DNA from 4 places in the Paenibacillus sp. DCT19 genome. Region 1 is predicted to be linked to each of the others. Evidence: riboswitches for the same ligand, from Rfam matches in the RefSeq annotation. Region 1 holds a riboswitch; each other region holds the start of a gene.

Region 1 (7,892 bases):
TTTGATTGAAAGTGTACGTTTGATTGCTAATGCTACGAACAACTTTGAAAGAACCGAATCCATGGATTCGGTTCTTTATGTTTGCTTCTTTTAGCTACTCGATTGATATCAAAAGGCATTAATGTTTATTGAATACATATGTCATAACTCATACTTGAACACGGTACTCAGATGTGAAGCATGTAACCTATTCCACGTACGGTATGAATCAATTTCTCGGATCTGCCTTTGTCCACTTTTACGCGAAGATGTTTAATATATACGTCCACTACATTCGTATCCATTGCAAATTCGTATCCCCATACTTCACTTAAAATCATGCTACGCGTACAAGCCTCATTAACATGACGAGCCAAATACTCCAACAATTCGTACTCTTTAGGTGTTAACATCAAATATTCCCCTGCACGGCTCACCCGCCGAGACCGCAAATTCACTTTTAGATCATGTACTACTATGACCTCTTCATCCATCTGGCCAACACTCACAAATAACCTTAACAAATTACGAATGCGTGCCAGTAGGACATTCCAGTGAACAGGTTCTACAATTACATCATTCGCCCCAAGATCGAGCCAGCGCACAACTTCTTCATCCGAAGCCTGGTAAGTGAGTACCACTATAGGAATAGGCTTACTCTTTCGAGCTAGATACTCAATGCCTTCCAATAGTTCTTTCCCAGAATCCGCATCGCGCAAGAGAATGATCATACGGATTGAATCCAGTTGGGTATCTTGCTCTTGCTGCAATTGTTGCCAACCAAGCTCTGCAACGGTATATGAATTATTCAGGAGTACTTCTTTCATAGGTGCAGTCCGATCTGTGCTCCCACCAGAAGGATGGATATTTGCATGTAGTATTCACCCGGCTTATCTCAAACTTCGCCATGTTATTTCTGCACACTCAAAAGTTAATCACAAATAAACACAAGATGCAGAACAGCATTTCGTTATTTGTTTATCATGCCGCATAACCAAGAAGTCCATTCCTATAGGAATGGACTGTGGCTGACAACCCTTGTATTGAGGCAGGATACCGCGTGCTGGGTGCTGCATACGGTACAAACTTAGTATTAATTGAAATGTTTAGTTCATATCGTTTAATGTTCTTTGGGTAAATTGACCACTTAGCCAAAGTAACGATGTACAAGTGTTCGTGCTTCTGCCGTATCTTTCGTTCCATGCACAAGAATACGCCCGTCCTGGAAAATAACCATGCGTTGTGCTCCCGTTGTGAACGAAACTAGGAAGGGATTGGCCTCAACTTGACCTTCATTAAGTCCACGTAAACGCTCAGCTGTACGCTCTAGATCAAGTTTCGTTGGGCGTGCAGTGCGAATCTGTACTGTATCTCTGCCGCATAATACGTCCGTCTTCTCCAAATTCGAAGCAGAGAGATATGGATATGTAGCTGTTTCGCCACAGGAAGCACATTGCTGCTTTTTGGCACCATCCACGTTAATCGAAATATATTCATTACGCCATAGATCAAAGGATAATAACTTTCGTCTTAATGCCTCTGGATGACCACTTAACCATTTCAGCGCTTCGGCTGTCTGATTCGCTGTTACCATCTGGACAGCCTGAGGAATAATTCCAGAAGTATCACAAGTATCGCCACCAAGCGGAACCTCTCCTAGCAGACAATTCAAACAAGGTGTCTCACCTGGTACAAATGTATACGTAATCCCATAACTGCCGACACATCCGCCATAGATCCACGGGATACGATATTTCTGGCACATATCATTGATCAATAATCTGGTATCAAAATTATCTGTTGCATCCATAATTAGATCAACATGTGGGATCAGAGTCTCTAGCTCATCTGCCCTTACATCCATCACGATTCCCTCAACTGTAACAGTTGAATTAATCGCTCTGAGATGTTTTTGTGCCGCAATCGCTTTGGGCATTCTCTCCAATGCATCCTGTTCAATATATAATTGCTGTCGTTGCAGGTTACTCCACTCTACATAGTCCCGATCTACAATCGTGACATGCCCTACACCAGAACGTACCAGTGTCTCCGCAATTCCAGTGCCGAGTGCACCTGCACCAACGATCAAAACTTTACCGTTACTTAGTTTGCGCTGTCCTTCCTTGCCAAGGGGAGCATAACGCTCTTGTCTGGAGTATCGATCTCCTTGGTCAGGTGAACACGTCTCATTCATCATGTATGAATCATTCCTTCCGCCGGACTACTCGCTGCTGCATAACGCTTTACCGGAATCATTCCTGCCTCATATGCCAGCCTTCCTGCCTCCACTCCGAGTCTCATGGCCTTGGCCATATCCACAGGGTAACCGGATCCAGACACGGCTGTATTCAACAACACAGCGTCTGCCCCATTTCCATCGCACGAGCAGCATCACTGGGTGAACGAAGTCCAGCATCTACAACCACAGGTACAACTGCCTGTTCAATAATAACCTCAAGGTTGTATGGATTAATGATTCCCTTGCCTGATCCAATTGGTGAAGCCCCAGGCATAACAGCGTGTACACCAAGTAACTGGAGTCGTTTGGCTAAGATAACATCATCAGAAATATAAGGAAGAACCGTAAAGCCCTTATGTAGCAGCATCTCACAGGCTTTATACGTTTCAATCGGGTCTGGTAACAATGTAATTCCATCGCCGATTACTTCTACTTTTATCATATCACAAAGTCCGGAAGCACGGGCGAGTTCAGCAATTCGAACAGCCTCTTCCGCGGTAGAAGCGCCCGCTGTGTTAGGCAGCAAGGTATAGCGATCAAGATCTACCCTATCGAGAAAGTGCTTTTTGTTACGCTCCTCAAGATTAAGACGTCTCACGGCAAACGTAAGCACCTCTGTGCCTGAGGCTTCAATGGCCTGAGACTGTACCTCTAAATCGTCAAACTTACCTGTACCCAACAATAATCTAGACTGAAAGACATGCTCACCAATTTTCAACATCACTTAGCCCCCTCCTACAAAATGTACAATTTCGACCCGATCCCCATCTTTTAAATGGGTCGTCTCATGATGTTCGCGAGTAAGAATCTGGCGATTCAACTCAACAACGACAGTTTTCACATGAAGATCGAATGAGTGCAGCAGTTTATCTACACGGTTCAAGCGGTCTTCTATCTCCATCCGTTGACCATTGACGATAATATTCAATGCAGGATCCCCTTTTATTGAAGCGTTCTGGACGACAACCTTGCACATTCAGCTCCTCTGAAGATTTACCTCCAATAAAATCTGCTAGTAGGCTACCCGTTACAGCACTTAACAGGATTCCATTGCGATGATGTCCAAAGGCTGCATATAAACCAGGCATGCTCTCACATGCGCCGAGGTATGGTAATCCATCGGGTGTTGAAGGCCTTACTCCGGCCCATGCCCGTACAAACTGAGCTTCTGCAATGCCAGGTACCCAGCTGGCAGCACGTTCAAGCAGTTTTTGTAACCCGGCAGCTGAAACATGTAGATCAGATTCCCCTGTAAAACGGTCGCACCAATCCATACTTCTCCATTGGCCTTAGGTACGATATAAATGTCCTCTGCGTATACCGTTTTGTCTGGGGCAAGTTGTCCAGAATGATCTGAGAACTGCACTGCTGCAATTTCGCCTTTGACCGGCATAGTCGGCAATTGAAGCCCAGCCTGCTTCATTAACACTTCCCCTTGCAAACCATTAGCAACAATGACATTGCGACATGTCATCGTTCCAATTGAAGTTTCCACGCCTTGTACTCCGTTTGCATCCACTCGAAGATTAACATGATGCACGCCTTCAATAATCCGTGCTCCGAGTGCCTGAGCTGATTTTGCATAAGCTTGAGTCAAATTAACAGGTAGAACGTCACATTCCAGCGGTCGATAGTAGGCACCATAAATATTTTTGCTTAACCATGGAGCCTTTTGTTGTGCCTTGATAACATCCCACCAAATTTCAGACGTGATTGATCGTGGTGCTGTAGCAGTGGAATCGCTGTTTAAATCTTTTTCCAAACGCACAGGAGTAATAAAACCATTTTGTTGAAACCCAATATGCATCCCACTCAGGGAGCTCAGTTGTTCGCACTGCTCATGCAGAAGTTGTCTGCTCATGGTTGCCAAGTTCGCCATCATAGGTGAAGAAAAATGCTCACTATCTGCTGCAATCATTCCAGCCGCTGCACAAGATGCACCCTCTGCAATCCGCGCACGTTCAAGCAGAAGAACATCTTGTCCTCGTGCTGCAAGCTCATAAGCAATTGCACAACCAATCACGCCCCCACCAATCACAATTGTTTCTGCATGAAGCTTTCCGTGGATTCCAGCATTGGTTCTACTGCGAGACAATGTTTTACGTAAATCTCGGTTAATGCTTCGTCTCCGAACTCTCGCTCCATCGTTCACCATCTCATCTCCTTGCTCAAGATTAACCTTCCGATTCTACGATCGCCTGTCTTAGTACACGAATCGCATGCTTTGGATTCTCACTCGCCCAGATATGTGATATGACAGCAATGCCTCTTGCTCCAGCTCTGCGAAGGTCACGAACGTGCTCAACCCAATGCCACCGATTGCAATTACTGGAATAGTTACATTAGTGCACACTTCAGCTAGCTGCTTCAGCCCTCTAGGCTGAATATCTGGTTTGCTATTGGAGTCATAGATATGACCGAAAAAAACATAGTCTACACCCCGTTGCTCAGCAGCCTTGGCTTCAGCTACAGAATGAACGGATACACCGATGCGAATCCGTTTTCGAATGTCACTAATAGATAACGCGCTTTTAGAGAAATCTTCCTGACCCCAATGCACACCTGCCAACCCTTCACCTTGACCCACTTCATGCACACCATTAATCACAATCCGATCAGACGGAACGCCTGATTGATGCAGTTGGTTTGCCCACTCCTACGCTGTTTAGGTGGCTGTTGTTTTTCTCGAATATGAATATAGTCGACCCATGGCCATATATCCTTCGATACACTTACAAAGTTGTGCAAATTCCCTACGCCTTGAGAGATAACATGCAGCTCAAAAGAAGCTGTGACATTGGAGTCATGTTCTTCAGTAATTACCAAAAGATAACCTCCTCTCTTAAACAATGACATAACAAAAAGGCCACTCCCGTAGGGGAGTGGCTGCGAAATATATGCTTTGATTCGTTTAATAAGTGTTGAACAACACACAGAGGTTCTATTCATGCAATGAATACCCCATTGCAAAATCTCATAGAAACAACATGCTGTTCTCTTAGCTACAGGCATTCTCTCATTCATGCTGAGTGCTGTTCCTAATAAACGAAAACGCGCCACTTCCCTACGCTGGTATGATCCAGATCAGGTGCAAAGGGTCCGGAATCGCATTCTTCCATCTCAGCCGCATCGTGCGGCCCCCTAGTGTTGATATGAAGTTGTAGCCTATATTACCATAGAGTCCTTTTTTTGTCACCGAGGATTTCAGATTCCCGTTTGACTACGTAGACTAATTTTGCTCAGACCAAGCTTCAACATCCCAGGTCTTCGTAACCCAATCCTCGTAGAAATCAGGTTCGTGAGATACGAGAAGCACTGTGCCCTTGAATTCTTGCAGGGCGCGCTTCAGTTCAGCTTTGGCTGTTACATCAAGGTGATTGGTCGGCTCATCAAACAAAATCCAGTTGCTTTCGCGCATTAACAATTTGCACAAGCGCACTTTCGCTTGTTCTCCACCACTGAGCATGTTAAGCGGACGAGTAATATGTTCGTTTTTTAATCCACAACGTGCCAGATGTCCCCTAACCTCATTCTGCGTCAGATGCGAAAATTCATTCCATACATCCTCGATTGGAGTGATATTCCCCGCTCGTACCTCCTGCTCAAAATAAGCGGTTTCCAGATAATCTCCCAAAAATGTTTTGCCACTGATTGGCGGAATTTTACCAGAATCGTTTTGAGTAGTGTGGATTTACCCACACCGTTACAACCCACGATGGCGATCTTTTCGCCACGTTCAATGGTCATTGTCATTTTAGGTAATAAGGCATGAGAATATCCAATTTCAAAATCAACGCCCTCAAACACCGTTTTACTGCTGGCACGAGCATCTTTGAATTTGAAAGTAGGTTTGGCTGCCTCATCCGGACGATCAATCCGTTCAATTTTGCCCAATTGCTTCTCACGGCTCTTCGCACGACCTGATGTAGATGCACGTGCTTTATTCCGCTGGATGAAGTCTTCCTGCTTTTTGATATACTCCTGTTGCTTCTCATAAGCATCAATATGCTGAGCCTTCTGCATATCTGCCATCTCAAGAAACTTGTTGTAGTTCGCAGCATATCTTGTCAACTTGGCAAATTCCAAGTGATAGATCACGTTAACTACTTCATTCATGAACTCTGTATCATGGGAGATCAAGATAAAAGCATACGGGTAATCCTTCAAATACCGGGTCAGCCATTCGATATGCTCTACATCCAGGTAGTTCGTAGGTTCATCCAGCAGAAGCGCTGTCGGCTTCTCCAAGAGAAGCTTAGCCAGAAGTACCTTGGTACGCTGACCCCCACTAAGTGAAGCAACGTCACGATCAAGCCCGATAACGGACAGCCCCAGACCATTTGCCATCTCTTCTACCTTTACATCGATCAAATAAAAATCGCCCTGCTCCAACTGCTCTTGGATGTCGCCCATTTCCTCAAGCAACTGTTCCAATTGCTCAGGGTCAGCATCGGCCATCTGATCGGTAATTGCCATCATTTCTTTTTCCAACTCAAGCAGTGGCAAGAATGCATCCTTCAGCACATCCCGGATCGTTTTACCTGGCGTAAGCTTGGTATGCTGATCCAAATATCCATAACGAACTTTAGGTGTCCATTCTACTTTCCCACTATCTTTAAGCAATTTCCCAGTCAAAATATTCATTAGCGTGGATTTGCCTACACCATTTGCTCCAACAAGACCTACTCGCTCACCTGACAGTAAACGAAAAGATACATTTTTAAATAACGTGCGATCTCCAAAATTGTGACTCACGTTCTCAACTGACAATAAACTCATAAGATGAGGTTGCTCCTATCTATTTGACATTACTTAATCACTAATTTAGACATTGTACCAAAGACCTATTCTAGCACGTACCTGTCTTTTCTGAAAGTAATGTCTTCTTGCAAACTTTTTCACTTATGGAGCTTGTTCACTGACATAACAATTACGCTCAAAATAACCTTGCGCTGCAGCTTGTTTTCCGTCGCCAAAGACCTCTTCTGCTCTATAGCCATAGTTACATGTAGAAGGATAGTAATATTTGACTCCAGTTGATGGATCTACTCCTCCGACCACTGCCGTCTTCTTCACAAGTCTGCCTCCACCAATAGCATAATTATTAACTTTTTGATCCCCTACAGGTATACCTTGGATAAATGCCATAATACCTGTATCGTTAATCGAATTATACCAATCCTCCTGCGGGATTAACGGTAACGTAAACGTATAAGATATGCCATTTCTACGCGCGAATTCGTTATGACGATTAATAACATCAGCAAGATCTTCCTGAACACTGGTCACAATCCAACTTCGTCTCACTTGCTCAAATGTGTCGGTATCCTGTAACAATGGGATTTGCGTGTTAGATGCCAGTTCCTTCTGAAAACCTTCAATCCATTTCCCTTGGATAGCATCATAAGCGTATACATATCCATCCAATGTAAAGTTAATGCTGCTGCCGTTTGGATCTGCATATGTATATGGTTTCTTGGGACTCCAGACTTGCTTGTATGTAAGCTCGGTATTTCCTGTCATTTCCGCTTCCTTAGCCAAAATGTAGTATCCATCATAATCCAGTACAACAATTGCCGGTATGTAATCAAATAATGATCGAATAGCAGCCGGATCATCCTGAATTCCATATTCAAGGCCATCGTTTGTGTAAATGTAAGCAAGGCTAATTCCT
Region 2 (7,892 bases), 2.2 Mb from region 1:
TGGGAACCGTCCACGATCCATTCCTCTGAATTCGGATTGGTTTGATTGGCGGCGAGTAGCTCCGCGATTGGATAAGGCGCCTTCTCGTCTTCCGTACCGTGAATGAAGAAAATCGGGAAAGGATAATCCTCTTTTTTGACCTCTTGATACGGAATTTGCTGTAATCCAGTGCCGTTCAGAACCGGGAACAACAGCTTCATAATCTCAAGTGTAGGTTGGCGCGGAAGATCGATCTGATTATGAATGTTGTGATACAGCGTATCTGGTTCAAGTAAAAATGTGCTGTCCAGAATCATCGCATCAACATCCTCGGTAAGAAGGCCTGTCTGTAATGCTGTGCCTGCACCCATGGAGAATCCCCATACGACGAGCTCCTCAGCACCTCGTTGCTTCGCCGTTTGAATGGCGCCCAGCAATTGTTGTGATTCCGCTTTGCCGCCTGTAGCGACGGCTTTATTCACCTGAGATGCAAAACCATAATCGAACATAATGACGTTAAATCCAAGTTGGTGCGCATAATGGGCAAGGTCATACATCGGAACCCAGGTTTCCTCACGGTTGGCACCATAGCCATGACTGAAGATAATCGTTTTGTTCACATCTTTGTCGGCAGGAATGTACCAGCCCTGCATCGTTCGGCTTCCGTCTGCCGCAGGGAATGTTATGTCTTCGTACTTCATATTCCTCGCTTGCATCGGATTAGAGAAGACAGGGGCTACCGTTGGGTTGGATAAGACCCAGGCGATGTAACCGTGTAGTGCAATAAAACAAAAGAGTAGAAAAAATACCACGGAGAGCAGCAACGCTACGATAATATGCTTGAACCGAATCAGCCTTGGCGATAACGAAGTAGGCAGATCGGACACTTTCGTTTGCAGCGGGGCTTCGCTCTGGGATGTCGAATACATGATTGCCCCTCCTTATAAGTTCAGATGAAATTGAGGATAACAACGAGAACCATCAACCCATATACGTAGTTCCTAAGTCACAGGAACGAATGATACAAATGCATAATCTATCTTTATCGTATGTTCCTATATAACCAAAGTCAATTGATTGGCAGCATTTGTTACGCAATTGTTATATAGTCCTGAGAGGATCTGGTTAACATTTCCTAAGCGTACAAATCGCGGAATATTTAGTCTTATAAAAAGGAGAATATTGCCCCTTTTTAGTTTACAGATGAGATCGTTTCTCATATAATTTATGTAACCAAGTTTCATGTGATGAAACATGAGGAGGCTTAGTGTCATGGAAGACCGCAAGTTGACCGTCAGGGCTGTGGAACGAGCCTTGGATATATTATTGTGCTTCACAACTCGGAGTGATCTGGGGCTTACCGAGATTGCAAGCCAGATTGGTCTGCACAAAAGCACGGTGCACCGGCTGATGGCAACCTTGGAAGAACGGGGATTTGTTATCCGGGATGCAGCTACCGAGAAGTATCGGCTTGGCATCCGCATCTGGGAGCTGTCCGCTCATATGTCCCGTAGTGATGACCCAGCTATCCTTCTTCTTCCTGCGATGGAGCGTCTGAGAGATCGACTCGGGGAGACGGTTAGCTTGTATTTGCGGGATGGCAGTGAACGGATTCGGATTCAGGCTGTTCAGAGCGATCAGGCTATACGGCGTGTAGCTCCTGTTGGTGTGCGCCTTCCTTTATCCGTAGGTGCGTCCAGTAAGGTGCTAATGGCCTTTGCTACGGAAGAGGATCGTGAGGAGCTGATGAATGGGCCGGAGTGGCCTGTCTTTATCGATCCTAAGGTCTATCTCGCGCAGATGAAGGATATTCTGGAGCATGGTTATGCAACGAGCTATGAGGAGCGTGAACCGGGAGCTGCGGCGGTATCTGTACCGATTATGGATCGCAAAGGCCAAATCGCTGCTGCATTGTCTGTATCAGGACCTGTCAGCCGTCTATCACAAGAGACGTTACATGAGTATGCACCCGTGTTGAAAGAAGCAGCTGCTCAGATGGGCTTGATGTTATCTTAACGAGTTTGTTCAACCACAACGCTCTTATGGAACATATATGTCATGATGAATCTGCTGATTCTGGAACATAAAGGTTGTTTTTCGTTCTCGGTTGAGCTATCCTGATATGGACAGCCCAGCCGGGCTTGATGAATTGAATATGACACTGCGGTATACTTGCCGCAACTTGTTAACGTTACTAGGGGAGTCCGAATTGTCCGGACTGAGACGGAATCGCATGAGATTCTGGACCCTTTGCACCTGATCTGGATCATACCAGCGTAGGGAAGTAATCGGCCAATCAACCACGAACATCAATGGGATGTAACCTATGGCTGAACTCAATTAGAGTTCGGTAATCGGTACATCATTGGTGATGGACATAGCCGGTTCCCTCGGGAACCGGCTTTTTTTATATACAGTGAGCAGAGACAAGATTTAGACTTCAGAGTTACTTTCGTAAAAAGAGCGGAGGTAGGTATCTGTTGTGGAATCTATTCAATTAGTTAGGTGAATGAACCTTACTCTGCTGCATGTTGTCTTACTGTATATGTCTCTCTAGGTAAGGTTGTCCTTGCTCCTTATATGGATGGTCTCCAGATTAGATGCGCTCGCATGGAAAAGAAGTGATGCAGTCGTGAAGACCAATGAGGAGGAGACAAAGACGATGAGTACAGAACAACCAATGATGGGACAAGGGAATACAGAAGCGCAGGCGGCAAAAGAAACAGGTTCGGCTGGAGGGGTTCAACCTTTTCCCGGCAGCCGTAAAGTATACATTCAGGGCTCACGTCCGGACATTGCTGTACCTGAGCGTGAAATAGCTCTTCATGACACGAGTACTCCCCAAGGGGTGGAGCATAATGAGCCGCTGCGTGTGTACGATACGAGCGGCCCGATGACCGACCCTGAATTTCACGCAGACATCCGGGCAGGACTACCTGCACTCCGCACACGCTGGATTACGGAGCGTGAGGATGTGGAGGCTTATGCAGGACGTACGGTGCAACCGGAAGATAACGGGCTCAAGGCGGGGAGTAGAAGAACCGGAGCTGAAGCTTACCCAGGCTTGCGTGGCAAGCCGCTGCGGGCTCAGGCTGGACGATGTGTAACGCAGATGCACTATGCACGCCAAGGCATCATTACGCCAGAGATGGAGTTTGCCGCGATTCGTGAGGGAGTAGAGCCGGAGTTTGTGCGACAAGAACTGGCCAGTGGCCGAGCGATTCTACCATCCAACATCAATCATCCTGAAAGTGAGCCGATGTTGATTGGTCGTCATTTTCATGTGAAGATCAATGCGAATATCGGGAATTCTGCCGTCTCCTCCTCCATCGAAGAAGAAGTGGAGAAGATGACCTGGGCTGTACGCTGGGGCTCGGATACCGTTATGGATCTGTCGACAGGAAAGGATATCCATACTACGCGGGAATGGATCATTCGTAATTCTCCAGTACCGATCGGAACTGTGCCACTCTATCAGGCGCTGGAGAAGGTCAATGGCGAAGCAGAAGCACTAACGTGGGAATTGTACCGAGACACACTCATTGAGCAGGCAGAGCAAGGCGTAGACTATTTCACGATCCATGCAGGCGTCTTACTGCGCTATATCCCGATGACAGCCAAACGTATGACAGGCATTGTGTCCCGGGGTGGATCTATTATGGCTGCGTGGTGTTTGGCACATCATCAAGAGAACTTTTTGTATACGCATTTTGAAGAAATCTGTGAAATTATGAAAAGGTATGATGTGGCATTCTCGCTTGGGGATGGATTGCGTCCGGGGAGTATCTATGATGCCAATGACGAGGCTCAGATGGCCGAGCTGGCTACACTGGGCGAGTTAACGCAGATTGCGTGGAAGCATGATGTACAGGTGATGATTGAAGGGCCGGGGCATGTGCCGATGCATAAGATCAAGGAGAATGTGGATCTACAGATGGAAATCTGTAAAGAGGCTCCGTTCTATACCTTGGGTCCACTGACAACGGACATTGCTCCAGGTTATGATCACATTACTTCAGCTATTGGAGCGGCGATGATTGGCTGGTTCGGGACATCCATGCTCTGTTATGTTACACCGAAGGAACATTTGGGGCTGCCTAACAAGGATGATGTACGAGAGGGAGTCATCGCCTACAAAATTGCAGCACATGCCGCTGACCTAGCCAAAGGTCATCCTCGAGCTCAACGCCGAGATGATGCGCTGTCCAAGGCTAGATTCGAATTCCGCTGGCGCGACCAATTTAACTTGTCGCTTGACCCTGAACGGGCGCTCTCTTACCATGACGAGACATTGCCTGCTGAGGGAGCTAAGGAAGCCCATTTCTGCTCGATGTGTGGGCCGAAGTTCTGTAGTATGCGAATTACGCAAGACATTCGTGCATTTGCTGCAGACAAGGGGTTGTCCGAAGATGATGCGGTAGCCGCAGGGATGCAGGCGAAGGCTGAAGAATATCGGATGCGGTAGGTGAGATTGGAGATTGATAGTGCAGCAAAAAAAAAAAACAGTTCATCACATAAAATGAGTGATGAACTGTTTTTTGTTTGTAGCCTTCAGAATTGCTCTTTTGGTTTGACTAAATATTGGCCGTCGTTCACAGATATCTCTACTATAGTTTACTTCATTTTACTCCAAATTCGAAACAGAATACCTGCAATGACAAATAGTATGCCGTCTGCTAATTTAAGACTTCCACCGTAGATAAATGCAGAACAGGCCAAGCCTATAATAAACAAAATTAGAATGTATAAGAAACGCACTAACATTCACTCCTCTACAATAAATGGAACTGTGCTTAACATATCTTAAGAGTGTGAACAATAATTCAAATTTATCTAATAAGATATAATGTTCTTAATACTCAGAGTAAATTAATAATAGAAATTTTTTAGTGTTCCTCTGGAATCATTATTGGCCGAACCCGAAAAACTAACGCTCAAAGCTCCGAAAGTTAATCCAACACTATGTAAGCCATAAAATACATATTAATATTAAATAGACTAGATACAAAAGTATAAAACTAGTGCCCTAATCTACTCCCCATTCCAACATTCAATGCGGTGCTATGCCTAGCTTCTTCTCCAAATACGTTGCAAGCAATGCCAAAGGGCTATGGATCGCAATACCGGTCTCTACTGTAACTCGCGCAGCAGCGGGCGCCATGGATAATTGGGCTGCGACTACCGTTTTGCCGGGATGCTGCCCAGCAATGTACTGTAATCCTTCACGTACTGCTGCAAGATAACCTTCCTTGTCACCGCGCATAATCAATTGAAACGTCTCAGGAATGCACACGGCTTCTGGCTGAGGCACCTCGGTAACACAGTTCTGCTCTTTCTCATAATCTTGCTGTAAAGCCCGATACACCCGTGCCATTGTACCTTCAATTGTAGCTGGATTGGTAAAAGCGAATATGTATTCATTGTCCATCCGTTGTATCTTCGCTAGTAGTGGATCATCAATGCCAATGACAGGAATGGCAATCTTTCGTGCTTCCTGTTCCAGAACAGCAGCAAACAGGGTGCAGGTCACGAGAATGGCATCGGTATGGCAGCGCTCAATCCATTGCAGGGTTTGAGATACTTTGTCCTTCGTTATTGCGTCAGAGAAGCCTTCATCATGTTTAAGCCGATCCAGACCGGGATCAACATAATGCACGAGTTCCACCGCATAGGCAGACAAAGCTTCTTCGACCAGGGTAATGTTGGAATAGTGAGCGTGAAAACAACTGATGGTAAGCATAGTATTTCTCCCCCTAATGGCTTCAGCTGCCTGTGAGCAGCCTAGGCTTGCCAAAGTTTTAACCCATTATAGAGGATAGGCGAATAACCGTCATCCCTAGCGTTCTGGAAGGACGGTAAGCTGATTGTAACCGAATAAGAACAAGAGACCGGTTAGAGCATGATATGTTAACGCATAGAAGGCGCAGCATTCTTATTCGCGATCTTTTGTTGCAAAATTTCATGAAAGGATAGACCTTGAGTGCTCTCATTCTCCTTTTTTGGAGCATTGGTCGCCGTGTTGCGCGGATATTGGTGGTGATACGGGATCATTTGCTGAATAGGCATGCGGATCATCTTGGTTCCTCCTTTGATGCGTAATTTATGTATTCATGATTTATAGGTATATGTGACTTGTTATATGAATTGGGCAAATTTATGATGTAATTCCAATTGGATTGTAGTGATTTTACCCGGTATTTGAGAGATGTAAACGTTTTTAGGGAAATTCAGGAATAAAGGACTGCATTTCGAAGAGGGTAAATGGGAGGATAGAATCGGTTGTTAAGTGAATAGACCCAATTTTAAATAAGTCAACCATGACCTAATTGAGACATATTGTCTGGTTGAATAGGTATGGGAAATGCTAAGTAACTTGGTACCTTAGACCGTTGTTTGGAGGGGAGAAAGGCAATTTGTTTGCGCGAATAATGAGTCGTTGCATGGATTCTACTTTAGTAATTGACCTTTCATTGGCTAAAAATATTAGCTAAAAGTACATATAACAAAAAGCCATCGGATTCCTCCGACAGCTCGCCTGAATATGATCTTAGAATTTAAATTTAGGATGAAGGATAGCTATCACATCAAATAACAATCCACTATTTTGACTGAACAGCAATATATACGTCTACCTGAACATTCTCAGGGTCAATACTACGTTCATCATATAGCTCGAAGTCACCCGTAAATGTACGTTTATGCTGATCCGCCCAAGCCCATACTGCGCCCCATGCTTCCCCTACCACTTCTGCCATAGCTCCTCTTCTGGAGGTGAACACGGCGTACGTAGCTGGAGGCAGATCAACTGAATTCATGTCCTCGGGCAGCCTTTCGTCCGCAGAAACTTCGTGACCAACCAGAATGGTGTACTCCCCGGTAATACCGTCTGTATAGTCACTATAACAGCCATAGCGAGCTACCTCTGGTGCTGGTAGTTGGTCAGAGGAGAAATACTGATTCCACAAGCCTTGAATGCAGCCTTTGCCACTGATCTCAATCGCATTGGTTGTTCTCGCAGACACACCCGCAAGACGTTTCGCCGGAAGAGTCACATAACGAACAGGCTCGGACAATCCAAGAAGCGCGCCGCTCAGACCATTCGACTCCGTAGATGTATCATTTGAATCGTCCCCTGAGCTTGCCGAGGTTCCTCTCATTATAGTGCCGTTCCATCGTTTCAAATAAGGAAGCTGATTCCGCAACATAGATCGTGCAGACTCCTCATCCATGCCTTCCTCCTTGAGAATCGCGGTGCACATTTCGATCATACCTTCCAGTGGAATGTTAGGCTGCTCGAATTGCCCGTTCTTATAACAGTAGATACAATACTCTCTTGTAGCCTTCCCATCAGTCTCTGTTCCGAACTGAGCTGGAGTTGTCAGTGGCATGCCGCAGCTTTGACATAACGTTGTGTTCATTATCATTTCCTCCTCGATCGTTGTAACTGAATATATGGACAGTATAACGAGAGGAACTAGACAGCAGTCTGTCAGGTTTGGGATGAAGAAGTATAATTTTGTACAATCTGTTCTGCCATTTGCCTTATTGTAACTCGGATATGCTCTGGCTCTAACACTTCGACATCTGCCCCAAAGCCCAAAATAAAGCCGTACAGCCAGTTGTCTTCTGGAAAGGCGACCTGACTGATGTAATATCCTTTTCCATCAGGAATGACATTTTCAATGCCAAACCATTCTTCTGCTAGATGGCGGGCGCGAGCGTGAAATCGCAGGGTCAGAGGGGCTTGGTTGTCGGGTGCTACCCATTCTTGCTGCCAGGGTCTATCATGTGGTTGTATAATTCTTCGCTCAAAATGTTCTTGTGCAAGGGATACATCTCGCATACGGACAAGCTTGAACATGCGGAATTGATCCCGTTCATGGCAGAATGCATAGAGATACCAAGAATGTCGT
Region 3 (7,892 bases), 680 kb from region 1:
TTTAGCATGGGTATTGCAGAAGGATACCGTTACTGTCCAATTGTTGGGGCTACAAAGGAACATCATTTAATGGATGCCATTGAATCGTTGGACATCCATTTAAGTACAGAGGAGATTGAGAAATCGGAGGAGGCGTATGTCCCCCATCCAGACAATTTATCTTTTTATAAACAACAAGCTACGCTTCTAAAGAAAGTGTCTTCAGCTAATCAATAAGCAATATTGATCCAGGGATCGTCTGTAATCGGACGATCCCTTTACGATATCCGAATAAAAAAATTCAAATGAATAGCAATATCGGAACCGCGAGAAAAATAAAACAAACATGATTGACAATTGATTCGAAGTCAAATATAATTGACTCAAAATCAAATAAATATGTGGAGGTTATACAACATGAGTAAACAAGTTGCTTTAATTACAGGTGCATCGTCAGGAATCGGTAAAGAAGCTGCGCTTGAACTGAAAGACAAAGGTTTTACGGTATATGCTGCAGCTCGCCGGATTGACAAAATGAAGGATCTTGCGAACAAAGGTATTCGTCCTATTTCCATGGATGTAACGGATGAAGAGTCCATGATTGCGGCGGTCAATGAGATTTTAAGCAAAGAAGGACGAATTGATGTACTGGTGAACAATGCCGGATACGGGTCTTACGGTGCGCTTGAGGATGTTCCCATGGAAGAAGCGCGGCGGCAGATGGAAGTTAATGTGTTCGGACTTGCGAGACTGATTCAGCTGGTCGTACCAAGCATGCGAAAAAACAAGTTCGGTAAGATTGTGAATGTATCTTCAATGGGCGGGAAGATATGGACTAACTTCGGTGCCTGGTACCATGCGACCAAGTTTGCAGTGGAAGGTCTTTCGGATTGCCTGCGACTGGAACTTGAACCCTTCGGCATTGACGTGATTGTGGTAGAACCGGGCGGTATCAAAACAGATTGGGGTATCATTGCTGCCGAGCATCTGAAAAAAGTATCAGCGAATGGCCCATATGCTGAAGCCGCAAACAAGTCAGCAGAGGGTATGATCAAAAACTATACAGGCAATCAGCTTTCAAAACCGGAACTTATCGCACGTACCATTGGTAAAGCCGTGACGGTAAGAAGACCGAAAACACGTTATCTGGTAGGATTTATGGCAAAACCGATGGTATTTATGAAAAATGTATTTGGAGATCGTGCTTACGACAGAATTATTAAAATGTTTGGATAATTTAAAATAGAGGAGTGTGTCTAACATGTCTACATTTGATTCGAAATTACCAAAAACAACAACGTATTGGAAAGAAGACGGGATTTTCTTTATCAAACACACAAACTTCATGCTGAATATGGATGAAATACATGCGATTGGAGAATTGTTAAAAGACGCTCATCGAGATAAAAACACAACGGCAATCGTCATTAACAATCGTGAAGCAAAAGGAGCCTGGACTCAGGAAGCCAATCAGGTATGGATGGAAGTCACAGCGGAATTTGATTATATTATGCCCAAAAAAGTCGCAACATTAACCAATGATGCAATTGCTACGATGCAAATTAACCGGCTGACCAGAAGCCATGGAGCGGAGAAAATGTCACGAGCATTTTGTAATGATTATGATGAATCGGTAAAAGCATTTTTCAAGGAGTAAACGACAGACCATTCTGCTTGGATTGTAACTCCAGATCGATGAGCAATCTAAAAAGAATCGAATGGAGTGATTGGTATTATGGCTAAACGAGCAATGACACCAGAAGCCAAAGCATTAAAAGCTAAAGCTATTATGGATCAGGCTGCTGAACTTATTTTGACCTCCGAGTACGAAAAAATAAAAATGTCAGATATCGCTAAAAGAATGGGGATGTCCAACGGAATTTTATTTGTTTATTTCAAAACAAAGGAAGCGTTATTCTTCAGTCTGTTATGCAGAGAGTATGAGAAGCGACTTGCGTCATTAACTGAATTGGTGAAAGAAGTGTCCATTCACAGCTTCGCTGATTTTAAACACCTGTTGATGACTGAACTCAAAGAACTGATTGAGGATAATGGTCTATACATCAAATTGGAATCGATGAGAACTGCTGTTTTTGAAAAAAATGTAGATGCTGAAACCATGCTGAATCATAAACTGAATCTGTACACGTTAATGTCCGAACTTGTGACTATGATTTGTGCAGAAAATGCAGTAACACCCGATGATGTCATGGAAATTCTTCAAGCCGAAGCATCCATCATCACAGGTTGCAAGCTATCAGCCACATTACCCGAAGAGGTCATGGAGATAATCAAGCAGAACGGTCTGGATGGACTTCAACGCAACTTCAACGAGGATGTTCTGAAAACGATGAGTTGTTATCTGGACGGATACCATATGAATTACATCTCTAAAATGAATAAAGACACACAATGAGCAAGCAGAGTATAAAAAACTAAAATGGAGGCGTTATTATATGAAAACATGGTTTATTACAGGAACATCGAGTGGTTTTGGACGTAGTCTTACAGAGTTGTTGTTGGAACGTGGTGATCGTGTGGCAGCTACGGTTCGCAAAGAAAATGCGCTACATGACTTAAAAGATCGCTATGGAGATCAATTATGGGTGGCTACGTTGGATGTAACCGACACTCCGGCCATTAAAAACGTGGTTAATCAAGCTTTTGAGGAACTAGGACAAATTGATGTTGTGGTCAACAATGCAGGATATGGGCTGTTTGGAGCAGCCGAGGAAGTAAGTGATGAACAAATTATTCATCAGTTCAATACCAATGTTATCGGGTCTATCCAGGTGATTCGTGCAGCATTACCACACCTTCGTGCTCAAGGGGGAGGCCGAATCTTCCAACTTTCCAGTATGGGTGGTCAAGTTGCGTTCCCGGCTCTAAGTATCTATCATGCAACCAAGTGGGCTATGGAAGGATTTATCGAATCTCTCGTTCAGGAAGTAGCTTCGTTTAATATACAAGCAACGCTTGTTGAACCGGGCAGTGCACGAACTAACTTTGGTGGCAGCAGTATGATGGCAGGTGTGCCTATGAGTGAATATGAAAATACGCCTGTAGGCTATATTCGCCAAATGTCACAAGAGGCGGGCGATAACCAATTCCCTGGTGATCCGGTAAAAATGGCACAGGCGATCATTAATGCAGCTGATTCCGAGGAAACTACTCTTCGTCTAACACTGGGGAGTGATGCCTATGAATTGGTTTCTAAAAGTTTGGCTTCACGTTTGGCTGCGCTAGAGGAGCAGAAGGAGGTAGCTCTTTCAACAGATTTTGAAAATTGAATCGAAAATATAGCGGCACTTGGTCGATCTGCTAAAAGTCGTGTAACTAATCGGTAGGTTAGCGTAGCATTCGTTGATTATCTTCATCGAGTTGTAGTAAACTCATTTAATGTAAAATAAAATATATGCGGGAGCTTGTGGGATCAGGCTGAGAGTACGACTAAACCGTCGTAGACCGAAAATACCTGTTGGGTAATGCCATCGTAGGGAAGCACATTTTGCGCTTATTTGTCATGTTAACGTGCGCTGTACTTGCTCCTGCAGGTACAGCGTTTTTATTTATTTGAAAGGAGATCGGTATTTTGAAAAGAATCGATGTAGCATATGCCTTAATCACTGATCAAACAAACACTAAAATCTTAATGGTTCAAAATAGAGATGGAGGCCGATGGACACTTCCTGGAGGAGCAGTGGAAAAAAATGAAACGTTTGAAGAAGCGGCCATTAGGGAGGCTAAAGAAGAGACTGGACTAGACATAAGATTAATAGGTGTAGTTGCATTAAATGAATATCAAGTTGAAAAGGAATCAGAGCACATTGTTTATGTTACGTTTAGATCCTCGATAATAGGCGGAAAGGAAAAAATTAATAGGCCAGATGAAATAATGAAAATATCGTGGATCGATGTTGAACAGGCCGATAGTTTGATGCCTTACTATCATCAGAATGGACTTAGCGAGATAGTAAGAAACAACGTTCACGTATCATACATTGATGAAGGGAAATTCTAACTAAACGAGTTAAGCTAACGGGAAACGATAGTTCAATACTACAAAGAAAGCAGCGGATCAACTCGATCTGCTGCTTTTGTTCAACTAACGGGCAGGAACGTAGCGCTAATTCAATAAATTAACAGGCAGGTTAGTTCAAAAAACATGAAAGTTGCAAAAATAACATGATCGGCTGTTGTGCAATAAGATGTCATCTTTCAGAGATAGTACTATGTACCTCAAGTAGGATGACTGGAGTCACTGCACTGACATATTGATAATTAATTCGGTGAACATAATCAGTGTTGTATTTGTTATCGGATTTAGATGTTAATTCAACTTATATTAAACAAATTAATTAATTAGGTTCTGAACCTTTTCATAATTTTTGATAAGTACAGTTAAACCTTCGTTTTGCTCCAGTTCACTAACGATTTCATCAACAAAAATTTGAATCGCCTCTTGAATATCCGGTTTCAAATATTGATTGATGAGGAGATAAATCATTCTCTGTGGCGGAGGGTTATCAAACAAAGAATACGTGATAGATGGATTTAATTTCATGAGTTTATTTGCGAGACTCATGGGAATAATGGACCAATTATTTACTTCGTCAAAATAACTTAACAGCATTGATGCAGTGCCTAAAATGATCTTTTTTCTTTTTGAGTATGGAAAATAACGGTTATGCCAAAGAGTGAATTTTTCTGACCAAGTTAAGTAAATTTCGTCTTCTGATTTCAGGTCTCTATTATCAAGGGTTTGAGCGTATAAAGAATATTGGTTATACACCAATACCATATCCTCTTGATACAAAGGGACAAATTTAACACTTGGATAATTATAGAGACCTGACACAATACCGATATCACAAATTTGTTTATCAACCATAGGGTGTATTTTGCTTGAATGATTAGTTTGTATGTTTAAAACAATATGGTCATGATTCTTCATCATCTTTTTATAAACTTCAACGAACATAAAGCTGTTGATCATATCTACTGCACTAACTCGTAATTCAGTATAGTTTTCAAAACTATTCAGATTTTGTGCTTCCTGCCAAAGAACAGACCATTGTTTTGCAATGGATAAGAAGTTTTGCCCTTGGGGAGTTAAAGTAAGTGACTTGATTCCTTTCTGTCGATAAAAAAGCTTTGTTCCTAATTTACCCTCCAACTGTTGAATTCTGTTTGTTGCAGTACTTTGACTGATATACAGGGACTGAGATCCTCTCAGAATGCTTCCATGTTCGACGACAGCTAGAAAAGTTTCAATTTCCTCATGATTCATAAATCAATTTCCCCTTTGAATTAAATATCCAATTAATCGATATTTTATATTACAAATATCGGTTTTACAATCTTCTATAGGACTTTTATAATGAAAGCGTAATCAGACAGGGCCTGATGATTATATTTAAATTTTATACCAATTGCTTTATTGGTTTTGCTTAATTAACATGCATTTTAAACATCATGGATTATACGAAAAGGGGAACCTTTATGGATTTCAAAAAAATCACAGATGAAATCGTTCAAAAAAGTGGTGGAGAAGAGAATATTGTTTCTTTATCACATTGTATGACCCGTCTACGTTTTATCGTGAAAGATGAGAAGAAACCTGATCTGGAAGGACTCAAATCGATTGACGGTGTGATTTCGGCAGTATTCGGTGCCGGGCAACTTCAAGTCATCATGGGTAAGAATTTGTTACCTGCTTATGACATGATCATGAAAAAATACCGCTTTTCTGGTGAGGAAGGCGGCTCTATGCCAGAAAAAGAGAAGAAGCCAAGAACGATTAAAAGCCTTCTTCTTGATCTGATAAATTTCATTGCAGGTTCCGTGAGCCCGATGATTACCGGGTTGATTGCAGGTGGAATGCTGAAGCTTATGCTTATGATCATCGTAATGATTTTACCTTCATTCGACAAAACTGAGTCCTATTCATTAATCAATTTTCTAGCTGATGTTCCGTTTTACTTTATGCCTATTTTTGTAGCATACGGGGCTTCAAGAAAACTTGGTTCAAATCCGATTTATGCCATTTTTGTTGCTTGTGTATTAGTATATCCCGGGTTTGTAGCATTGGTGGAAAATGGAGGAACAACTCATATCTTTGGTTTGCCTGTTTTACTGATCAAATATTCAAGCACTATGATTCCTGCGTTACTTTCTACTGTAGCTGTTTATTATCTTGAAAAATTTTTCAACAAGATTATTCCAGGTATTTTAAAATCGGTTTTGGTTGGTATGTTGACGGTTTTAACAGCGTCTATTTTAACTTTTGTTGTGTTTGGACCTTTCGGTAACTTGATTGGCAACATTGTTGTTGGTGGATTTTTATGGACACAAGGAACTATTGGTCCTGTTGTTGTTGGTTTGTTAGCGGCCCTCTTGCCGTTCTTGGTAATGACTGGTACACATACTGTAATTGCTCCTTTTATGGTACAGAGTTTCGCGAATCCAGGGTATGATCCGTATTTCAAACCGGCGTTGATTCTTCATGCAATGGCAGAAGGAGGGGCTGCTATCGGGGTAGGTCTCCGTGCTAAGAGCAAAACTCTGCGTTCAGAGGCTTTGGCAATTGGATTTGGATCTATTTTTGCAGGAATTACAGAACCAGCTATTTACGGTATTGCTTTGAAATACAAAAAACCGCTTATTGGAGTCATGGCTGGTGGGGCTGTGGGTGGTATTGTTGCAGGTTTATTTGGAGCACGAGCATACATCATGGGTAAAACAACCATTTTAGCAATGCCAATTTTCCAAGAAACGCTGATCACTATGCTTATAGCCTGTATCGTGGCAATCGTTGTTTCGGCTATTGTGGCATTCATCTTAGGTATCGATGAAGGTGAGCAGCTGAAACAGCAAAATAATGTTACGTCCACCCCACGGGTTAGCGAGTCTGAAACACAAATAGTCTCCATTGTCGATGGTGTTTCATTCCCGTTGTCGGAAGTGAAAGACGAAGTTTTCTCTACAAAAGCAATGGGAGAAGGAATTGCCTTTACTGCAAAAGATAACGTCGTCGTTTCACCTTGTAGTGGCGTATTGACAACAGTATTTAAAGGAGGTCATGCCTATGGAATAACAAGGGATGACGGAGTTGAAATCCTGATTCATATCGGAATCAATACCGTGTCTCTGAAGGGCAAGGGCTTTAACATAAAGGTCCAGCAGGGCCAACGTATACAAGCTGGAGAAGAACTTGTCACACTTGATTTGGACTATTTGAAAACAACCAACTTGGATTTGTCGGTATTACTCATTTTTACAGATCCGAAAGAGAAAGAAATTCAGTTGTTGGGATACGGAGAAGTGCTAAATGGGCAAAACCCAGTAGCCGAGATTAAATAATGGGGAGAGTGCACAACATGAACAACACGTATAAAGATCAATTTCCTGAGAACTTTTTGTGGGGGGGAGCGATTGCTGCCAATCAGGCAGAAGGTGGATGGGTAGATGGCAAGGGCTTGGACTTGGCCAGTTGCTTTTTGAAAGGATTATCTGACGTAGGATCTTTCAGTGTACCAAAACAAGGAGAATATCATCCGCTGGAAAAAGGAATTGATTTTTATCATCGATTCAAGGAAGATATTAAACTGTTTGCAGAAATGGGTTTTAAAATTTTCAGAACATCTATCAACTGGACCAGAATATTTCCTAATGGCGATGACGACCAGCCAAACGAAAAGGGATTGCAGTTTTACGATGAACTGTTCGATGAGCTGTTGAAATATGGAATTGAACCACTCGTTACCATTTCACACTATGAAACGCCATATAATCTCGTAGAGAAATATGACAGCTGGAGAAATCGAAAATTAATTGATTTTTACGAGCGGTACTGTGAAGTCATCTTTAATCGATATAAAAACAAAGTGAAATACTGGATGACATTCAATGAA
Region 4 (7,892 bases), 2.5 Mb from region 1:
GGGGTGGAGCTGTCTTCGATACTTCGCCTGCTAACACCACATTATCTTCAATGGTTCGCCAAGGCAGGAGAGCGGGTTGTTGCGGCATGTAACTGATTTTGCCACGTTGTCCGGTAACGTCATGCCCTTGCATGAGAATTCGTCCAGCCTGCGGCTTGAGCAAACCGCCGATGATATGAAAAAGGGTGCTTTTGCCACAGCCGGATGGGCCAACAATGGCTACAAATTCGCCTTGTCCCACCGTTAGGGACAGATTATCCAATACAGATAATGTTTTGCGCCGCTCGCGATATGAAGCATGAACCTGCGTAACCTCAAGTGCTGGAGAGACTTGAGTAGTCCCTTTTGTTACTGATGTAGAATCGGGCGGTTGCAGGGTTGTCTGTGTCGTTATATTTTCATTGGTTACGTGTTTATTCGTTGGGTTATCGGAAAGGTAATCGTGTTTGTTCCGTTCGTCTCTCATCCCGGTTTCACATCCTTGCCACATGGTTTTCCAGTGTCAGTATTAACGTTTTTGTGGTCGCCAGCGCACGAGCAGCTTCTCTAGTAGCGCGATCAGCAGGAAGAGCAGTAGACTGAGCGCCACAATAATCATGATGGCTACAAATAGTCGATCTGTTCGATATGCAGACTTCTGTAACATCATATAGTATCCGATGCCCTTATCTGCTCCGATCCATTCTGCAATAATGGCACCCATCACACTATATGTAGCGGCTATTTTGATTCCAGAGAAGACTGAGGGCAGCGCGTGCGGAAGCTCCAGTTTCCAGAACAGCTGTCCACGTTTGGCGCCAGCCATACGCATATAGTTCATCATCATGGCATCTGTACGGGTTAATCCATCCATGGCGGCTACGGCAACAGGGAAGAAGCAGACCAGAATGATGGTAATTAATTTGGGCAGTAATCCGAATCCGAACCAGATCAGCAAAAGCGGTGCTAGCGCGATGGTCGGGATGTTCTGGCTTAGGATAAGCAACGGATAGAGCGCGGACTTTAGAAATGGGATCAAGTGAAGCACCATGGCAATCAGCAGTCCCACCAACGTTCCTGCGGCGAATCCGATGAGTGTTAACTGGATCGTCGCCCATGCATGCATACCAAGCCGATCCGCCTGTGAAGCTGCTTCACGAGCGATGTCCGAAGGGGCAGGCAGCATCCATTTTTCAATGTGAAATAGCGAGACCGCTCCTTGCCATATCGCAATAAAGAGAATAACCGCCACAAGGGGCGGCCATACGCTTTTGAAATAGGAGTGCATCAGCGATATTTCTCCGTAAGTTTATCCATGCTGAAGCCGGCACCGCCGCTATGGGCGATTTTGATCTGGGAGATGATGCTAGGGCTACCGGCGTCCACAAGTGCTTCATGCATTTTGCGAACGACGTCTAGCAGCTCCTCCAGCTCACCTTCCATCGTTGTTTCTAGAGGATTGACCTGATATTTCACACCCGATTGTTGAATGACTTCAATAGCGCGATCCACATACGGATATGAATCCTCACCATTTGGCGTCTTCGGGATGACTTGAATACTGAGTAACGTGCTTGCCATGGAGTTCACGGCTCCTTTCGAAATATATAAAATGAACGAACAACTGTTACACTTGCCACTTCGATGACAGAATAACCTTCCAATCGCTGTTATCCCCAGATTTTTTTGATTCCCTTTCTCTAAAGGGAAAATCCGGTGATAAAGGCGACCGCTTCGCTTTTTCACGTTATTTCTGTCCTCTCCGTTCTCGTGTAAATATTATGTTCATTTTATATGAGAGATTTTATTGGGGTAAAAAGTCGTTCGTATATGCCTTGCTCACATCGATCTGTTCATCCAGCAGTTTCTTGCTGAACATCCAGTCCGTATAGTTCTGCCATACTTCCTGTTTCTGTTCGCCCCAGCGTGGTGCATCATCTGTGTATTTCGGGCTTAACCACTTCTGGCTTGCTATTACAAGATCCTTATCCAGATCCGGTACGGCTTTGATCAGAATATTAGCGGCGTCTTCGGGATGATCAATCGCATACTGATACCCTTCGGATGTAGCTTTCATGAACGCTTTAACCAGTTCAGGATCGTTCTGAATCGTGGTTTCATTCGTTACCAATACAGGCGTGTAATAATCGAGTGCTTCGGAGTAGTCTTTGACATACAACATGTCGATCGGCTCTCCGCGAAGCTCAGCCTCAATCCCAGTCCACGCATAGAAGATCCAGGCAAAATCAATATCTCGTTTCACGGCAGTGAAGAAGTCCGCGTCGCCCATGTTAATGTTTTTCACTTTGGACACGTCAGCGCCTTCGCCCTCCATAATGGATTGCATGACTGCTTCCTCCACTGGGGAGCCCCAGCCTCCATAGGTTTTACCTTCGAAGTCTTTCGGGGATTTAATGTTCCGATCCGTCGGTGCTGCAAATCCAGATGTATTATGCTGAATAACCGCAGCAATGGAGACGAGCGGTACACCTTGGGTACGCGCCTGAGTTACACTTTCCTGATAACTTACACCAAAAGGTACTTCATTCGAAGCGACCATCGTGTCAGCGCCGCCCGCACCAGGCTGCACAATCTCCACGTTTAAACCCTCGGCTTCGTAGAATCCTTGATCTACTGCTGCATATAAGCCGGTATGGTTCGTATTCGGTGTCCAGTCCAGTACAACTTTAACGTCTCGGAGTGCTACGTTATCACCTTCACTGCTGTTCTCGGTGTTGGTACCTCCGTTAGATTGGGCAGGGCCAGCTTCCTTGCTTCCGCAAGCCGTGATTGCAATCAAGGTTACGCATAGGAGCAACAAGCCGATCATTTTACGCCATCTCATCTTCATTCTCTCCTTCATGTGGTCCGCCTAAATGGCGAGGGTTCTCCTTGGCTTCATATCCAAGCATCGTGCATAAATCAGCAGAATTATACCGGCTATGATCTGGATGTCTTTTTTATGTAATGAGATATGCAAAAGAACATAAAAAAAGCGCCCCGGATTCCGGGACGCGTGCAGGCGTTAGAGAAGTAGCGCGCAGCGATATAGCTGGGCCTATTCGATATACTCCGATTCCTACGCTGGCATGATCCAGATCAGGTCTAAGGGTTAGTATCTTGTGGGATACACTCTCAGCCGGCCAATTCCGACTCCCCTGGGAAACTATGAAGTTAAGGGTATTACTAGGTGTAATTATAGGGCAGTGGGCAGAACGTGTCCAGTCATGAACTGGAATATCGGATGATGGATCTCACGAAGTGGATGTAAAGCAATCATAGATGCTGTCTGTGCGCCAATCGGGATCATGGATAGATCGGTTTACCTTTAACGCTGAAAGAATTCAATCCATTCCTTCTCTGGGCCATAGATGAAGAAGTAACGATAACCGTTCGGTAATGTGATAATCTCCCCATCGATAAATTCGGCGTCCGTCGCTTGTATACGCTGATATTCAGCATCAAGATCCTCCACGTGAATCGCAAAATGATGCACAGTTCCTTCGGAGGGAAGTTTGTCGCTATATCCCTGAATCAGTTCAATTTCAGTTTCATCACTGCCATTGAATCCGAGGAAAGCAAGTTGGATCACACCATTGGTATGGGTAACGCGGTCTTTCAGCTCAAGCCCAACGATCTCGGTATAGAAGCAAAGCGTCGTCTCTAGATCACGGACAGCGATACCGATGTGGTCGATACGTTTTTGAAAGCTCATTGTATAGTAATCCTCCTAACTGATTCGTGAATATGGTTTACATTTTAAGGAGTATGATAGGGGTATAAATCCGGGTTGTCAAATAGGAAAAAAGAGTTTATCTAGATGAAATGTTCTATATTTCAACATAAACATATAGGTATCTTATTAATGTTCACAAAGTGTTCACTTATGTGACCCTATTCCTCATCTCTATAATTGTCCAAGTAGAAGAAAGGATGAGAGAATTGCCAACAACCAAGAAAGAACATACGTATTTTGGATTGATGATGTGCACAGGAATGGTCGTTGTTATGATGACTTTCAATTTACTGTACAACGGACTAATGGGGAGCATGTCTCTACTTGAAATCCTATTTCAATTCGTCCTGTGTTTTATTGTAGCTTTTGTGGTGGAAAGCTTTATCGTTGGGCCGGTGGCTCAGAAAATTGCCTTTGCGTTGCTATTCAACAAATCGAATAAGGTGATCGGCGTTTTGATGATTTCAGTGTGCATGGTCGTGGGCATGGTGTTGATGATGTCGATGTATGGGATGCTTACGGCGTATCTTGCCAATCAATTGAACGGAAAGCCTCTCGTAGAAACGTATCTTCACACCATACTCCGGAACTTTAGCCTGGCGCTACCGTTACAGTTGCTCATCATTGGGCCGCTTGTTCGATATGTATTCGGTAAATTCATAAAAGCTAAAGGGAACGTAACCCCTTAGTTAATACAGAAGCCTAATTGACTTTGTGATTCCATATGTTCATTGAGTGTAGAGACAGAATGAATCCTGTATTAATTGGAAAATAGAGGAGAAAAGTGTTAATATTTTTGCCATCAAGAATTTTAACAGGTGGTGAAGAAACTGAAGCAAATATTACTGATTATTGTAGCCCTGTTGTTGATTACTGGGTGTAGAGATCAACAGGATGGAGAAGAATACGTTAACACTTCTTCTGATTCTAGTACCAGTTTTACTCAACTGGATAGCGAATCAGAAATCAAAGCTGAAAATTTGCAAGAGCTAGTGGCTGTGGGTCTGGAGAAGAGATTAAACAGGGAAGAAAATTCTGAAAATATCACTATTGATGTCCCTTACGATGAAGGAAGTTCTATCTTTGCAACATACTATCTCAACCAAGAGCCGGTAACAGAGGTGGGGATGATACAAGCTGTAAAGCATGAGAACGAATATATATTGCAAAATATAGATCTTAGCCCTATAGATAAACAGGCACCCTTTTGGTTAGCTAAATTTGTAGGCACGACGATGGATGGAAAGAGTAATTTTAGGGTCAACTACGGTTACATTAATGATCCTTCGATAAACGAAATTCGAATTCAATACTCCAACGTCACAATGCACGGCATGTCAATGGATGATCGCAAGACATTTCTGGATGTAACAACAGATGAGAAGATGATCGAGACATCCGTTCAGGGAATAGATGGGGATAACAACCTGGTTTATAAGTATGATTAAAAATGTAAACATTAAGCCAGTATCGCTTGCATTTAAACGTAGCTTTTGTATATACTGTTAATCAACAATTACAGATCGGAACATGCCGTTGAAGAGCATCCAACTCGGAGGCGTTTTCGCCAGGGGAGCGATATTTCCCCAAGTTAACCGGAACCGCCCGTTATCGCGGACCAAGCGGCTGGAGCAGTGAATGAACTGCTTCGGCAAGTTGGGTGGCACCGCGAGCAGAGCGCTCCTCGTCCCAAGGGATGAGGGCGCTCTTTGTATTTTTACAGCCAAAGGAGACGGTGACCATGCTTGAAATGAAGTGGATCAGAGCGCATGCAGAAGAGGTGCAGGCGGCGGCAGATGGAAAGAAAATCAATATTAACATTCAAGAACTGTTAGAGCGAGACGAGGAACGCAGAGCGTTATTGCAGGAAATTGAAGAAGGACGCAGAGTGCGTAACGCGTTGTCGGCAGATATTGGCAGGATGATGCAAGCAGGTCAGCGTGAGCAGGCAGAGGGGCTGCGAAGCGAGGTAAAACAACGGAATGAGCAGTTGGAACAGCTCAAAGTTAAGCTTGAAGCGATTCAAGAGGAATTTACGCGTATGCAGTGGCTCGTGCCCAATGTTGTATCGCCAGACACACCTGTAGGTACTTCGGATGCGGACAATGTAGAGCTACGCCGTGTGGGTGAAATCCCGACTTTTGAGTATAGCATGAAGGATCATGTGGAATTGGGCGAGATGCATGACCTAATTGACATTGTGCGTGGGGTGAAAATCGGTGGAACACGCAGCTATGTGCTAAAGGGAGCAGGGGCACTACTTCACCGCGCCGTGCAACAGCTTGCGCTCGATCTGCTCTTGAAGCAGGGATTCACACCGCTAGAGGTGCCGCTCATGGTAAGGGAAGATGCTCTACTCAACACAGGGTTTTTCCCAACAGGACGAGATCAAGTGTATGAGCTTACCGGTGAGAACAAGTGGCTGGTCGGTACTTCGGAGGTTCCGCTCGTGTCCTATTATGCAGATGAAGTTGTGAATGTGGAACAACCTGTGAAGCTGGCTGCTGTATCGACGTGCTTCCGCAGTGAGGTGGGATCGGGAGGACGGGACGTGCGCGGATTGTATCGTGTACACCAATTTGCCAAGGTGGAGCAGGTGATTCTCTGCGCTCCAGATGCGGCAGAGTCGGAACGGATGTTACAGGAGATTACAGGACACGCTGAGCAATTGCTGCAACTGTTAGAGCTTCCTTATCGTGTTGTAGCGGTATGTACCGGGGATATGGGGCAGAAGACGTATAAGCAGTATGATATTGAGACATGGATGCCTAGCCGGGAAGCGTACGGTGAGACACATTCTTCGTCGAATCTGCATGACTTCCAAGCACGTCGTTCGAATATTCGTTGTCGTGATGCAGAAGGGAAGCTGGTATATTGCCATACCCTAAACAATACAGCTGTGGCTTCGCCTCGTATTCTCATTCCGTTGCTGGAGAATCATCAGCAGGCTGATGGAAGCATTCGAATTCCGGATGCGCTCCAGCCATATATGGGCGGGGCTGAGTTTATTGCACTGCCACATCTAGCGGAAGAAGAGTAAGACGTGAATTTTAATGTTGGTATGCATATGAAAGAGTCGGATTAGAAATGCAATGCAATAACTCCTATATCGCAATGTCCTTAAGGTAATAAACTTAATGACATTGCTTATCGTAGGGGTTCTTTTTTATATAACTAGATATCCATGAAGGAGCATCAGTATATTTCTGGAATATATTATTAATCGAAATTACTGAGATAGGGAGTGTATAGGATGGACAAGCATTACGACAACCTGCTGTTAGCTTTTGAAGAAGCAGTAGGAGGTTTTGTTCATGCGATATCGTAAGCTAGGGAATACAGGGATAGACATTCCGGTGATTGGTCAAGGGACGTGGAAGTTTGGTGAAGATCCGAGGAAAGAAAGAGATGAAGTGAAGGCATTGCGTCATGGCATCCAACATGGACTTACCCTAATTGATACTGCAGAAGAGTACGGAGATGGGGGTGCCGAGAAAGTGGTTGGTCGTGCCATTCATGATGTCAGAAGTAAGGTATTCCTAGTCACTAAAGTATCAGCCAAGCATTGTTCTTATCAAGGTGTGCTTAGAGCGGCAGAGGAAAGTTTAGATCGTTTGAGAACGGATTACATAGATCTTTATTTGCAGCATTGGCCAAGCCCACACTACAAAGTTGCTGAGACGATGGAGGCTATGTCGGAACTCGTGAGTAGAGGAATAGTCAAACATGTAGGTGTTAGTAATTTTACGCTCGATTTGATGAAAGAGGCACAGTACCATTTAGGCGAAATACCGTTGGTATGTAATCAATTAGCTTATCATTTACATGATCGAAGAATTGAGAAGGAAATACTACCTTTTTCTATAGAGAACAGTGTAACCATTATGGGATATTCACCTTTTGGTTTTGCTCCATCTAAATTTGGTAATAAAGGATTCCCACAAGTGGGTTCCGCAGAGAGAAAGATACTCGATACCATCGGAGATAACTATGGCGTAACCGCATATCAGGTTGCAATGAACTGGATTTTAAGGCAGGAAGGTATAGTTACCATCCCCAAAGCGGCGAGTATACAGCATATAAATGATAATTTGAGAGCTCTAGATTGGGAGTTAGAGGAGGCGGACTTAGCAAAAATCGAGAAATCCTTTCCGCTGATGGGCTAGGCTATAGCTAA

The links. A riboswitch is a leader RNA that binds a small molecule or an ion and turns the genes downstream of it on or off. The one in region 1 is predicted to bind thiamine pyrophosphate.
Region 2: another riboswitch for thiamine pyrophosphate. It lies ahead of thiC (phosphomethylpyrimidine synthase ThiC); the one in region 1 lies ahead of DMB88_RS13405 (hypothetical protein).
Region 3: another riboswitch for thiamine pyrophosphate. It lies ahead of DMB88_RS16535 (NUDIX hydrolase); the one in region 1 lies ahead of DMB88_RS13405 (hypothetical protein).
Region 4: another riboswitch for thiamine pyrophosphate. It lies ahead of DMB88_RS02125 (ABC transporter substrate-binding protein); the one in region 1 lies ahead of DMB88_RS13405 (hypothetical protein).

The regions. Positions count from the first base shown of each region.
Region 1 is NZ_CP029639.1:2,938,505-2,946,396, reverse strand. It holds gene DMB88_RS13440 (winged helix-turn-helix domain-containing protein) at 168-806, opposite strand; gene DMB88_RS13435 (ThiF family adenylyltransferase) at 1,127-2,176, opposite strand; partial or broken gene DMB88_RS13430 (thiazole synthase) at 2,173-2,939, opposite strand; gene thiS (sulfur carrier protein ThiS) at 2,943-3,146, opposite strand; gene DMB88_RS32010 (NAD(P)/FAD-dependent oxidoreductase) at 3,085-3,426, opposite strand; gene DMB88_RS13415 (NAD(P)/FAD-dependent oxidoreductase) at 3,354-4,373, opposite strand; gene DMB88_RS13410 (thiamine phosphate synthase) at 4,422-4,805, opposite strand; gene DMB88_RS13405 (hypothetical protein) at 4,823-5,044, opposite strand; TPP riboswitch at 5,263-5,371, opposite strand; partial or broken gene abc-f (ribosomal protection-like ABC-F family protein) at 5,448-6,997, opposite strand; gene DMB88_RS32005 (hypothetical protein) at 7,121-7,759, opposite strand; gene DMB88_RS32000 (hypothetical protein) at 7,738-7,892, opposite strand, start outside.
Region 2 is NZ_CP029639.1:748,610-756,501, forward strand. It holds gene DMB88_RS03475 (alpha/beta hydrolase) at 1-908, opposite strand, end outside; gene DMB88_RS03480 (IclR family transcriptional regulator) at 1,252-1,995, shown strand; TPP riboswitch at 2,166-2,279, shown strand; gene thiC (phosphomethylpyrimidine synthase ThiC) at 2,660-4,444, shown strand; gene DMB88_RS30120 (hypothetical protein) at 4,594-4,737, opposite strand; gene DMB88_RS03490 (hypothetical protein) at 5,030-5,719, opposite strand; gene DMB88_RS30125 (hypothetical protein) at 5,887-6,054, opposite strand; gene DMB88_RS03495 (zinc ribbon domain-containing protein) at 6,579-7,397, opposite strand; gene DMB88_RS03500 (helix-turn-helix transcriptional regulator) at 7,469-7,892, opposite strand, start outside.
Region 3 is NZ_CP029639.1:3,617,014-3,624,905, reverse strand. It holds partial or broken gene DMB88_RS16560 (aldo/keto reductase) at 2-216, shown strand; gene DMB88_RS16555 (oxidoreductase) at 397-1,215, shown strand; gene DMB88_RS16550 (hypothetical protein) at 1,241-1,636, shown strand; gene DMB88_RS16545 (TetR/AcrR family transcriptional regulator) at 1,715-2,395, shown strand; gene DMB88_RS16540 (SDR family oxidoreductase) at 2,436-3,269, shown strand; TPP riboswitch at 3,387-3,497, shown strand; gene DMB88_RS16535 (NUDIX hydrolase) at 3,572-4,000, shown strand; gene DMB88_RS16530 (LysR family transcriptional regulator) at 4,334-5,269, opposite strand; gene DMB88_RS16525 (glucose PTS transporter subunit IIA) at 5,482-7,341, shown strand; gene DMB88_RS16520 (glycoside hydrolase family 1 protein) at 7,359-7,892, shown strand, end outside.
Region 4 is NZ_CP029639.1:457,975-465,866, forward strand. It holds gene DMB88_RS02110 (ABC transporter ATP-binding protein) at 1-466, opposite strand, end outside; gene DMB88_RS02115 (ABC transporter permease) at 509-1,267, opposite strand; gene DMB88_RS02120 (thiamine-binding protein) at 1,267-1,560, opposite strand; gene DMB88_RS02125 (ABC transporter substrate-binding protein) at 1,784-2,824, opposite strand; TPP riboswitch at 3,038-3,149, opposite strand; gene DMB88_RS02130 (VOC family protein) at 3,308-3,694, opposite strand; gene DMB88_RS02135 (DUF2798 domain-containing protein) at 3,922-4,404, shown strand; gene DMB88_RS02140 (hypothetical protein) at 4,534-5,163, shown strand; gene serS (serine--tRNA ligase) at 5,457-6,755, shown strand; gene DMB88_RS02150 (aldo/keto reductase) at 7,030-7,881, shown strand.